DNA from 3 places in the Desulfovibrio inopinatus DSM 10711 genome. Region 3 is predicted to be linked to each of the others. Evidence: riboswitches for the same ligand, from Rfam matches in the RefSeq annotation. Region 3 holds a riboswitch; each other region holds the start of a gene.

Evidence for each region. A riboswitch is a leader RNA that binds a small molecule or an ion and turns the genes downstream of it on or off. The one in region 3 is predicted to bind cobalamin.
Region 1: another riboswitch for cobalamin. It lies ahead of G451_RS0108295 (FecCD family ABC transporter permease); the one in region 3 lies ahead of G451_RS0125620 (sirohydrochlorin cobaltochelatase).
Region 2: another riboswitch for cobalamin. It lies ahead of metE (5-methyltetrahydropteroyltriglutamate--homocysteine S-methyltransferase); the one in region 3 lies ahead of G451_RS0125620 (sirohydrochlorin cobaltochelatase).

Annotation. Positions count from the first base shown of each region.
Region 1 is NZ_AUBP01000007.1:180,421-183,704, forward strand. It holds gene G451_RS0108285 (ABC transporter substrate-binding protein) at 1-274, opposite strand, end outside; gene G451_RS28390 (ABC transporter ATP-binding protein) at 237-1,067, opposite strand; gene G451_RS0108295 (FecCD family ABC transporter permease) at 1,064-2,101, opposite strand; cobalamin riboswitch at 2,328-2,518, opposite strand.
Region 2 is NZ_AUBP01000002.1:96,951-100,234, forward strand. It holds gene G451_RS34010 (hypothetical protein) at 255-737, shown strand; cobalamin riboswitch at 904-1,123, shown strand; gene metE (5-methyltetrahydropteroyltriglutamate--homocysteine S-methyltransferase) at 1,286-3,284, shown strand, end outside.
Region 3 is NZ_KE386882.1:79,617-82,900, reverse strand. It holds gene G451_RS0125625 (GGGtGRT protein) at 1-757, shown strand, start outside; gene G451_RS0125620 (sirohydrochlorin cobaltochelatase) at 829-1,728, opposite strand; cobalamin riboswitch at 1,861-2,040, opposite strand; gene sucD (succinate--CoA ligase subunit alpha) at 2,079-3,284, opposite strand, start outside.

The DNA.
Region 1 (3,284 bases), on a different contig from region 3:
CAAGATCGGGCCGAAGACCGACCACTAATTCAACATTCGGGCGCATGTGCGTTCCTATGGACGGTTTGTCCACAATGGATGGCGGCAGCAAATCGGCTTTGGTGCGGCCGACAATGCGGTCTTCCAGTCCCATGGCTGCAAGGATCTCGTTGAAGGCGCCGTATAACGCGATGATCCGTTTTGCCGGGGCCTCAAGCTGGACGTTGCGACCGAGGTCGTCGGTGAAAACAATCGGTTCAGCCCAGACCGTCGCAGCCTGGGTGCATAACATCATCTGGCTCAGACACAGTGCGATGAGAACCGGGAATCGGTAAGCATTGCGGGGCGCCCGTGACGGGATGGGGAAAGACCGTAAGTGGTGTTTCATAGATTTGTCTGAGATTGTCTTGCGTGAAGACGTCAGTTGTCGGTCCATCGAGAATGATGCGGCCGTGTTGGAGAAAAATAAGTCGGGAACAATATTGGGCGGCAAGATTCAAATCATGGATGGCTGAAACAATCGCCATGCCGCCTCGGCTTTTGGCAAGAAGCAGGTCATGAATCTCAATTTTGCGACCAATATCAAGACCGGACGAGGCTTCATCGAGAAACAGTGCTCCCGTACTTTGGGCTAATGCTCGGGCAATCAACACACGTTGGAGTTCGCCTCCCGAGAGTGCTCGGGCGTTTTTATGTCGTAAGGGCCATGCTCCGGTTTCCTGCATGGCGGTTTCGGCGGCTCGGACATCGTCCGGACCATAGTTGCCGAGTAAAGAAAGATAGGGATATCGTCCCATGAGGACGAGGCTTGTCACATCCATATCAAACACGGCATCGAGCCGCTGCGGAACGCTGGCGCTTTTCGCTGCCCGACGTTTTGAAGACATTCCGGCAAGATTGTGTCCATCCACGTGGACCGTTCCGCGAAGTGGTGGCAAGACACCGCAAAGTGTAAGCAGCAATGTCGTTTTCCCTGATCCATTCGGACCGAGCACGCCAACCATCTCCCCTGCTTGAATCTGCAACGAGACATGCTGGAGGATGGTGGTGCAACCGTGACCGCAGTCGAGGTCGTGCGCTTCGATCATGCATGCTCCCGTCGGCTTTGACGCAAGACAAGGCAGAAGAATGGCCCCCCGACCAGAGCTGTGACAACGCCCACCGGCAATTCTTCACCGCCGGGAAGGATGAGGCGCGCGATGACATCGGACCACAGCAGCAGCAATCCTCCGGCAAAGGCCGATGCCATGAGCAAGCGAGGATGGCTTGCCCCGACCATTCGACGTACCAGGTGAGGCACCACCAGGCCGACAAATCCAATAACACCGGAAACGGCTACAGCCGCCCCTGCCATGAGGCTGCCGGCTGTTAAGACAATGAGTCGCGTTCTCTTTGCGGCTACACCGAGCTGTTCGGCCTGGATATCGCCCAAGCTCAACATGTCGAGTTCGCGGCTGTAAAATAACAAAATGGCCGTTCCGACAATGCCATACGGGAGATAGAGCCACACATGCATAAAACCGCGGCCTTGGAAGCTTCCCATAATCCAAAAGACAATAGCGCCAACCGCGTCTTCATCCAGCGCTTTGACGAGGGCAATCAGTGCCGCCAGAAACGTGGCGACGACAATGCCGGACAACACAAGGGTTTCTCGACGAAATCCACCTGCCGATCTCGCCAGCGCCATGACGGCAAACAGCGCCGCCAACGCTCCGGCCAAACCGGCCACAGGCAAGCCGGTCATCCCGAACACGGCGGTCGATCCAGCCATGCCGAGACTCATCGCAAGCGATGCGCCGAACGCCGCGCCGCTCGACACCCCCAGCGTGAAGGGATCGGCAAGGGGATTCCGCAACACGCCCTGAAATGCCGCCCCGCAGACAGCCAGGCCCGAGCCGACAAGAAACGACAGCAGTACCCGGCTTAACCGGATATCCAGAATTACCGTGCGAATGGTGTCATCTCCAACGACACCAGTGGAGAATGGCCAAATGCCCGACCAGAGCACGGCAAGCGTCTGATCGAGGGGTACAGGCATTGGCCCCAGCGTACAGGCCGCAAGCAAGGACGCGATCGAAAGGACGCTGAAACAGGTGAAAAGGGCAACGTGTCGTATGGGCATGATAGTGGCCCCGAATTCATGAATTGCAGGGCATTTGGAAAAGAGTGGATAACACGCGAATAGACCACGATGGATCATAGCCAGGTCGCATAGCAAAACAAGGGGCAAAAGTGCGGGCAGGATGGTGCGTCTATGAAAAAACGTCCCGGACCGATATGTATCGATTCTCGGGACGTCCGTATTTCGTCTCCGCATGCATGCGCCCGGCAAGATTCCTCGTTGCCGACGCCAACAATCATTCAAGGCAGGTCTTCCGGCTCATTTCCCGCAAATTCGCCTTCCCGATCATCTCAGTGGCATCAATGAAAGTGCGGTTGCGCAAACTACGCGAAACTCACGGCGGCGGGTCCGCTCCCGATTCGCACGGGATTCCCTATTCTGCCCAGATATCGGGCCACCCTGAATGGGCTCCATGTATGCGGTGCCTGGGGGGCTGTCAAGGTTGGGGGCTTGACCGAATTGCTCAATTGCACGTTGATATATTGGTCTTCATTTTGTCTGACACGCAACGAAGAGAGAGAGTGACAATCTAATTGCTCAAAATATATGTAAAATATTGTTTTTCTGAGGATAGACGATGGAGATGGGCGTATACAGGCAGCGCTTTTGGGTGTAGGGGATCATCTTTCAAGGATATCTCGGAAATGCAATGATGTATAAGCCCCCTCTTGAGCACGTATTACCTCCACGGCCTCTTGGGCACTCCCCTGCGTAATATGTTTCGAAGAATAGAGGATTATGGCTGCATGAACGTAGATGTTCGCGCAAGGGTGCCATTCATAAATCATTTTGCATCCTATGTCGTACATCGTTTGAATGCCAATGAAAGACTCAACGAGAGACGTAAATAAGGAGAGATGAATAATGGCAAACTACAACGGTATATGTCCTAACTGTGGAAAAGAAATACCGAATGACGTTCTTTATAGATGTATTGGATGTTTTACGATATACTGTTCCGCCTGTGATGAAGAATCTCCTGGAAAAGGGTGCCCCAAATGCGGCATGGTGAACCGCATGGTTCTCGATCAAGGTGATTCTAAGAAATAGAACGGATATCGATTTGAGCACAGTACTTCATTTTATACGGTGAATGGACATGGCGTCTCCTGGAGTTTTACGTTACGAGACATCAGAATGGTTGATCGCCATGTCCATGTATCTGTCTTGCCAGGATTATTGG
Region 2 (3,284 bases), on a different contig from region 3:
TGGGAAGTTTCTCCCCACTCACATTTACTGCGGTTATCCGGCCCGATATCGATGAGAGGAAGATTGATACCGCTATGTCCTCGATACGCAAGCGATTCAACGCTGAGTTTCGTGTATTGAAGACGCATTTGGGGCACTGTCCCAAGCAGCAATCTAGCCGCGAATTCTACTCACGAAGAACTCGTCGTCGTTTGACACATGCAGATCGGATATTCGTTGTTCAGCGCGAAACGCTTCTTCCAGAACATTTTGTCATGTTCAGCTGGCAATCTCGGTTGAAAAAACTTCGTTCTATTCATGAGTTCTCATCTCCCGACGAGCATCATTTTGCGCGATTGATAACAACTTTTGGTGATCATCCTGAAAGTACTGCTTGTTTCGCTTTGCGACGACGCGATACAGGAACGCTTGCTGGTGTTTTCCTGTTCTTCTCAGACATTGGCGGTCAAAGCTGGCACGCGCATAGTTTTTTAGTGGATGAGCACGTTATGAAGGATTTCGGAACATATTTATTATTCGACCAAGCGATTCATTTTTTCGGAGACAAAGAGGTGTGGTTTGGAGGTGCTCCTTCTGGAGCAAACGGCGATGGTGTTTTTACCTTTAAAAAGAAATTTGCCAATTCATCACGTCACGCACACATTTTGTGCGTTGATTTGCATGAAGCCGAACTCACAAAGATACGCCAAACGTGTATGACGTCTTCTTGGTTACCAAATTATCGAAATGCAATGTAAAATATAACATAACGATAAAATCGAAAGTGCTGTGTAGCTCTCCGATGCTTTGTACCTGTTGCCTCTGTTGAGAAAGAAGGGGAAGTCTTGTCTTGTCGGTTGTTCATGTCTTCCCCAGACAATCTCCACCGTTGATTCTTCTCGATGAAGGATCAAATTGACAGCCTTCACCGCGTCCGTTAGAGGGACGCAATACATTGGTATATATTTGCCTGTTGGGAAACGGAAGACGGTGAAAATCCGTCGCAGACGCGCTGCCGTAACTGGATAAGGGTGCTTGGCAAAACCACTGGATACATTCCGGGAAGGATTTGCCTCCAGAGCTGAGACGAAATATTTCGTCTCCCCCCAGAAGCCGGAAGACGCCCCGACAAGGCATGCATTCGGGCCTCGCGAATAAGGCCGGAATCGGAGTACCTCGCGTTACACTGTTGTGACGTGGTGTGTATCCTTTTTCGGCCCGTTTCCTTTTATCTGGAAACGGGTTTTTTGTTTGCGTGATGCGCCCGAGTGAAACACTCAACCTTGCATTTGAAGGAGTGTCACGCATGCTGACGCATACGCTCGGCTTCCCGCGAATTGGACGCCATCGTGAACTGAAGAAGGCTGTGGAGTCGTTTTGGAGAGGTGAGAGAACTGCTGCAGATCTCACAGCGACATGTAAAGAACTTCGCATAACGCACTGGAAAGAACAGCGTGATGCGGGGATTGACATCATCACCGTCGGTGACTTTTCTCTGTATGACAGTATGCTGGATACCGCCGCCATGGTCGGGTGCATTCCTGAACGGTATGGTTGGAATGGTGAATCGGTGGAGTTGGATACGTATTTTGCCATGGCTCGAGGAGAGAGTGAACGTGGCATGACCGCGATGGAAATGACCAAGTGGTTTGATACGAATTATCACTATATTGTCCCGGAATTTACTCAAAATCAGATTTTCTCACTCTCTTGCGAAAAGCTTTTCCACGAAATTGAAGAAGCGCGGGTTGAGCACAAGCGCGTCAAAGCGGTTCTTCCTGGACCGTTTACCTTTCTTCGACTCGGCAAAGCCGTAGGCAGTCCTTTTGACACTATGTCGCTGCTTCCCGGGCTGCTCGACGTCTATTCCGAGATCATTCATCGTTTGAGTTCTGTCTGCGAGTGGATACAGCTCGATGAACCGGTGCTTGCCCTGAACCTTCCCCAGGAATTGGTTCCACAATTTCGTCAAGCCTACATGAACATCCTGCAGCAGGCACGTCCAGCCAAGGTGATGTTGTCCACCTATTTTGGTGCTATTTCCCATAATCGATCGTTTGTTTCGCAACTTGAAATTGATGCACTCCATCTGGATTGCGTACGAGCGCCTGAACAATTGGAATTCATGCTTCCCGAACTTGCCCCTCAAACGTGCCTTTCGCTTGGCGTTGTCGATGGGCGCAATATTTGGCGGGTTGATGCACAGAAAGCGATAACGCTTTGTGAGACTGCCGTGTCTGTTGTTGGACTGGATCGGGTTATGATTGCGCCATCGTGCTCTTTGCTTCACACGCCGGTGGATCTGGATGAAGAAACGGCCTTACCTGCTGAAGTAAAAAATTGGATGGCTTTTGCACTGCAAAAATGCCGGGAAGTACGGATGATTGCCGATGCAGTACGCGGCCATGGCGATCCCGTGTTACTGAAGGAGAATGCCGACGCTTGGGAAGCTCGGAGAAATTCGACTTCCATTCGAAACGATATTGTTCGTCAACGAGTGGAAAATATGACGCCTGATATGTTGTGTCGCCATACCCCTTACGACCAACGCCGGACCGTGCAGCGTGCACTCCATGGTTTGCCCTTGCTCCCGACGACAACCATCGGGTCTTTTCCGCAAACGACAGAGATTCGGGCGACGCGGAGCCAATGGAAGAAAGGAGCGCTTTCGGTTGAGGAATACACGGAGACAATGCGCGGCTTCATTAAAGATGTCGTTGAGAAGCAGGAAGAAATCGGCCTGGACGTGTTGGTTCACGGAGAGCCGGAGCGCAACGATATGGTCGAGTATTTCGGTGAGCAATTGGATGGATTTTGTTTTACCAAGAACGGCTGGGTGCAGAGTTACGGAAGTCGATGTGTGAAACCACCTGTTATCTTTGGTGATGTGAGCCGTCCTGCTCCCATGACCGTAGAATGGACACGATATGCTCGATCCCTGACACAAAAGCCCATGAAAGGGATGCTCACGGGGCCGGTGACGATACTTTGCTGGAGTTTTGTACGCGACGATCAGCCCAGAAGCATGACATGTACTCAGATTGCCTTTGCTATTCGGGATGAAGTGCATGATTTAGAACGTTCGGGAGTTGATATCATTCAGATTGATGAGCCGGCTCTTCGTGAGGGGTTACCGCTTCGCGATGAGGACAAGGCGGAGTATCTGCGGTGGGCCGTGGATTGCTTCCGCCTTGCAGCCAATGGTGTGGACGATGGAACGCAGATCCACACCCACATGTGCTACGCAGAATTCAATGAAATTCTCGGTGCAATTGTTGAGATGGATGCTGATGTTATCAGTATTG
Region 3 (3,284 bases):
TGGGGAAGGATTACAGTCGTTTTGTATACCGAAATCAGTTGCCGATCAGCGTCAGGTTGGCCTCGGCCATGGTAATTTGGCGGCAATGTTACTGTCGGAAGAGACAGCGTGCTTTGCGTTTATTGCCGGTCATGAATCGTTTGCAGCGGCTGAAGGTGCCTTGGGTATTGTGCATTTCGCCAACAAAGCACGAACACAACCTTTGCGCGTCATTCTCAATGGATTGGGGAAAGACGCGGCTCATATCATTTCTCGAATCAACGGATTTACGCACGTCAAAACCCGTTTTGTTTATGAAACGGGAGAGTTGAATATCGTTTCTGAAACTCGCTACTCCCAGAGTGATCGTGGTGATGTGCGGTGTTTTGGAGCCGATGATGTCCGTGAAGGGGTAGCCATCAATCATCACGAAGGTGTGGATGCGTCCATCACGGGAAACTCGACCAATCCGACGCGGTTTACACATCCCGTGGCCGCCATTTATAAAAAAGAACGCCTCAGTCAGGGAAAACCGTATTTTTCTGTTGCTTCGGGAGGCGGCACCGGACGTACGTTGCACCCGGATAATATGAAAGCCGGCTCGGCATCGTACGGTATGACCGATACGATGGGACGAATGCATTGCGATGCCCAATTTGCGGGATCGTCGTCGGTTCCGGCACATGTTGAAATGATGGGACTGATCGGTATGGGGAACAATCCCATGGTCGGGGCAACTGTGGCTGTTGCTGTAGCCGTTGCGCAGGCTCTGCAATAGTATCGATAATTACAAAGACGCTTACACGAGCGTGTCATGAATAAGCGGGGGGCGTACGCCCCCCGACGATGTTAGTGAGACTTGATATTGAGTTGAGAATAGGCTGTTTTGAGATGATCAACCCATATGGCGACCAGCTGGTCATAGTCTGCCAGCCCTGTGAGCACTGGTACACTCGTGATGCCGTTTTTATCAAGAATGGACTTCCATGAATCGGGCTCGTCGCCGGCCATATCATTATTGGCATGATCACCCGCCACGGACATTAACGGCATGAGCCAGGCCTTGGTCAGGCCATTTTTTTTGAGCTTTTCGATTACGTCGTCGAGCGTTGGGAAGCCTTCAACCGTTCCGACAAAAATATTGGGGTCTCGCTTGGCGAGATGATACTGGAGAGCCGCATAATAGACGTCGGCTGGATGGTGTGTTCCGTGTCCCATAAGGACAATGGCTTCATTGGGTTTTCGGTCAGCGGGCAGACAGGCCATGATCGCATCGGCGACCTTTTCGAGATCGGTGGATGTCGCCATGAGGGGCATTCCCATGACAACCTGTTGCATGCTCTTGCCCATCGTTGGAAAAGCGTAAGCTGTTTTCAGTAGGTTATGATATTCCTCACCTGGAATGCTGTGAAGCGATTGGACCGCGACGTGGGTAAAATTTTCATCTTTCATCTGTGCAAGTGCTTCGGCTGGTGACGCGATATTCCGGTGTTGCTCCCGAGCGATTTTGGCCCGAACGATTTTTGATGAATAGGCCATGCGCACTGGTACGTTGGGGAAGGTTTTTTTGATGACACCTTCAATGTGCTGAAGCGCTTTTTCTGCCGTGGGCATCGTGGTACCAAATGCGACAACAAGAATTCCCGGTTTATCTTGTTTAGGACCATCATGGCCGCAATAGGCCTGCATTGTTGGGAAAGCACAAAGAATCAGCAGTAGAATGATTGTCGAGAAAAGACGTTGAAACATGCATACCTCGGAAAGGTCGCGGGCTTTGTGATGGGCCGATAAAAAAGTCCTTCCATCGGCAATGCCTCAAGAAGGACAAGACGTTTTTTTGCCCTGGTCGTATGATCGGCAAAAAGCCCGTTGCCGTCACACCATATCCTTATTCGTCGGGCAGGTCTTCCGGCTTACTCCACCACGTTCGGCCTTCCCAGGTTTTCCCAGTGACACACAAGGAACGTGGCAACATTGGAGTTTACGGCGGCGGGTCCGCTCCCGATTTTCACGGGATTCCCTTTTCAGCTCATGATGAGCACCCGCGCTTTCTGTATCGTGCAGCGTGTCTTTCGGTCAAGACGTGCAAGGAACCAACCTTATCGTGCCATGGTGGTGGCGAGGGCGTCGGCCAGCTTGTCGAGTTGGTCGAAAACGGGAATTCCGGCATCGTGCAAACTGCGTACTTTGGACTGGGCATCGCCAGCGGATTCGATAATAGCTCCAGCGTGTCCGAGGCGTTTTCCCGGAGGGGCGCTCAATCCGGCAATAAAGGCTGCCATGGGTTTGGGCGCGCCGCATTCGGCATAAATACGGCCAGCCTCCTCCTCGGCTTTGCCTCCAACTTCACCAAGCATGAGAATGGCATCCGTCGTGTCATCGGCCAAAAGATGTGGCAAGAGATCAGCAAAAGAGGATCCGATAAACGGGTCTCCCCCCACTCCGATGCAAATGGATTGTCCAAGCCCACGGCTGCTGAGATGGGCGGCCGCTTCGTACGTCAACGTTCCGCTTCGCGAGAGAACCGCCACGCGTCCCGGTCGGAATGGATCCGTCGGCATAATCCCCGCTTTGAATGCTCCTGGAACGATGATTCCGGGGGTATTGGGGCCGATAAGACGGGTTGAGGTTTGGTCAAGTCGGGAGAGGAGTGCAAGCATCGGTAACTGAGGAATACCTTCGGTAATGAGAATAACAGTCTCAATACCGGCATCGGCGGCTTCCAATACCGTGTCCGGGGCAAATGCAGCCGGGACAAAGATAACGCTGACCGTTGCGCCATGGTGATGGACGGCTTGCGCAACGCTGTCATAGACGGGGATGCCGCAAACGGATGCTCCTCCTTTGAATGGCGTGACGCCAGCCACAATATTGGTACCGGCATCAAGCATAAGTCGGGTATGGTGTCCGGCGACGCGTCCGGTGATACCTTGAATGAGAATTTTCGTTTCGGCAGCTTTCGGGAGCGCTGGACCTGTGGGGTGAGGTAACGATTTGGGCATCGCAGATGCCGTTTGGAAGGGGAGCGTTTTGGGGGTGCTGAATGCGAAGTCAGAAATTGATCCATGTGATGGTTTGGCACCGAAGGCTTTTGTCAGGAGCCTGACGGCTTCGGCCGTATCATTGGCTTGCAGAACGCCGGGAAGAGAGGAAAGAATTTGACGGCCTTCCTGGGCAGAATTCCCCGCCAAGCGGGCGACGAGGGGTTTCGGGGGAGCATTTTGTTCAAGGGCCTCGGTCATGGCAAAGGCAACACTTGCACAGGAAAGAATTCCACCGAAAAAATTGATAAAAACGGCTTCGAC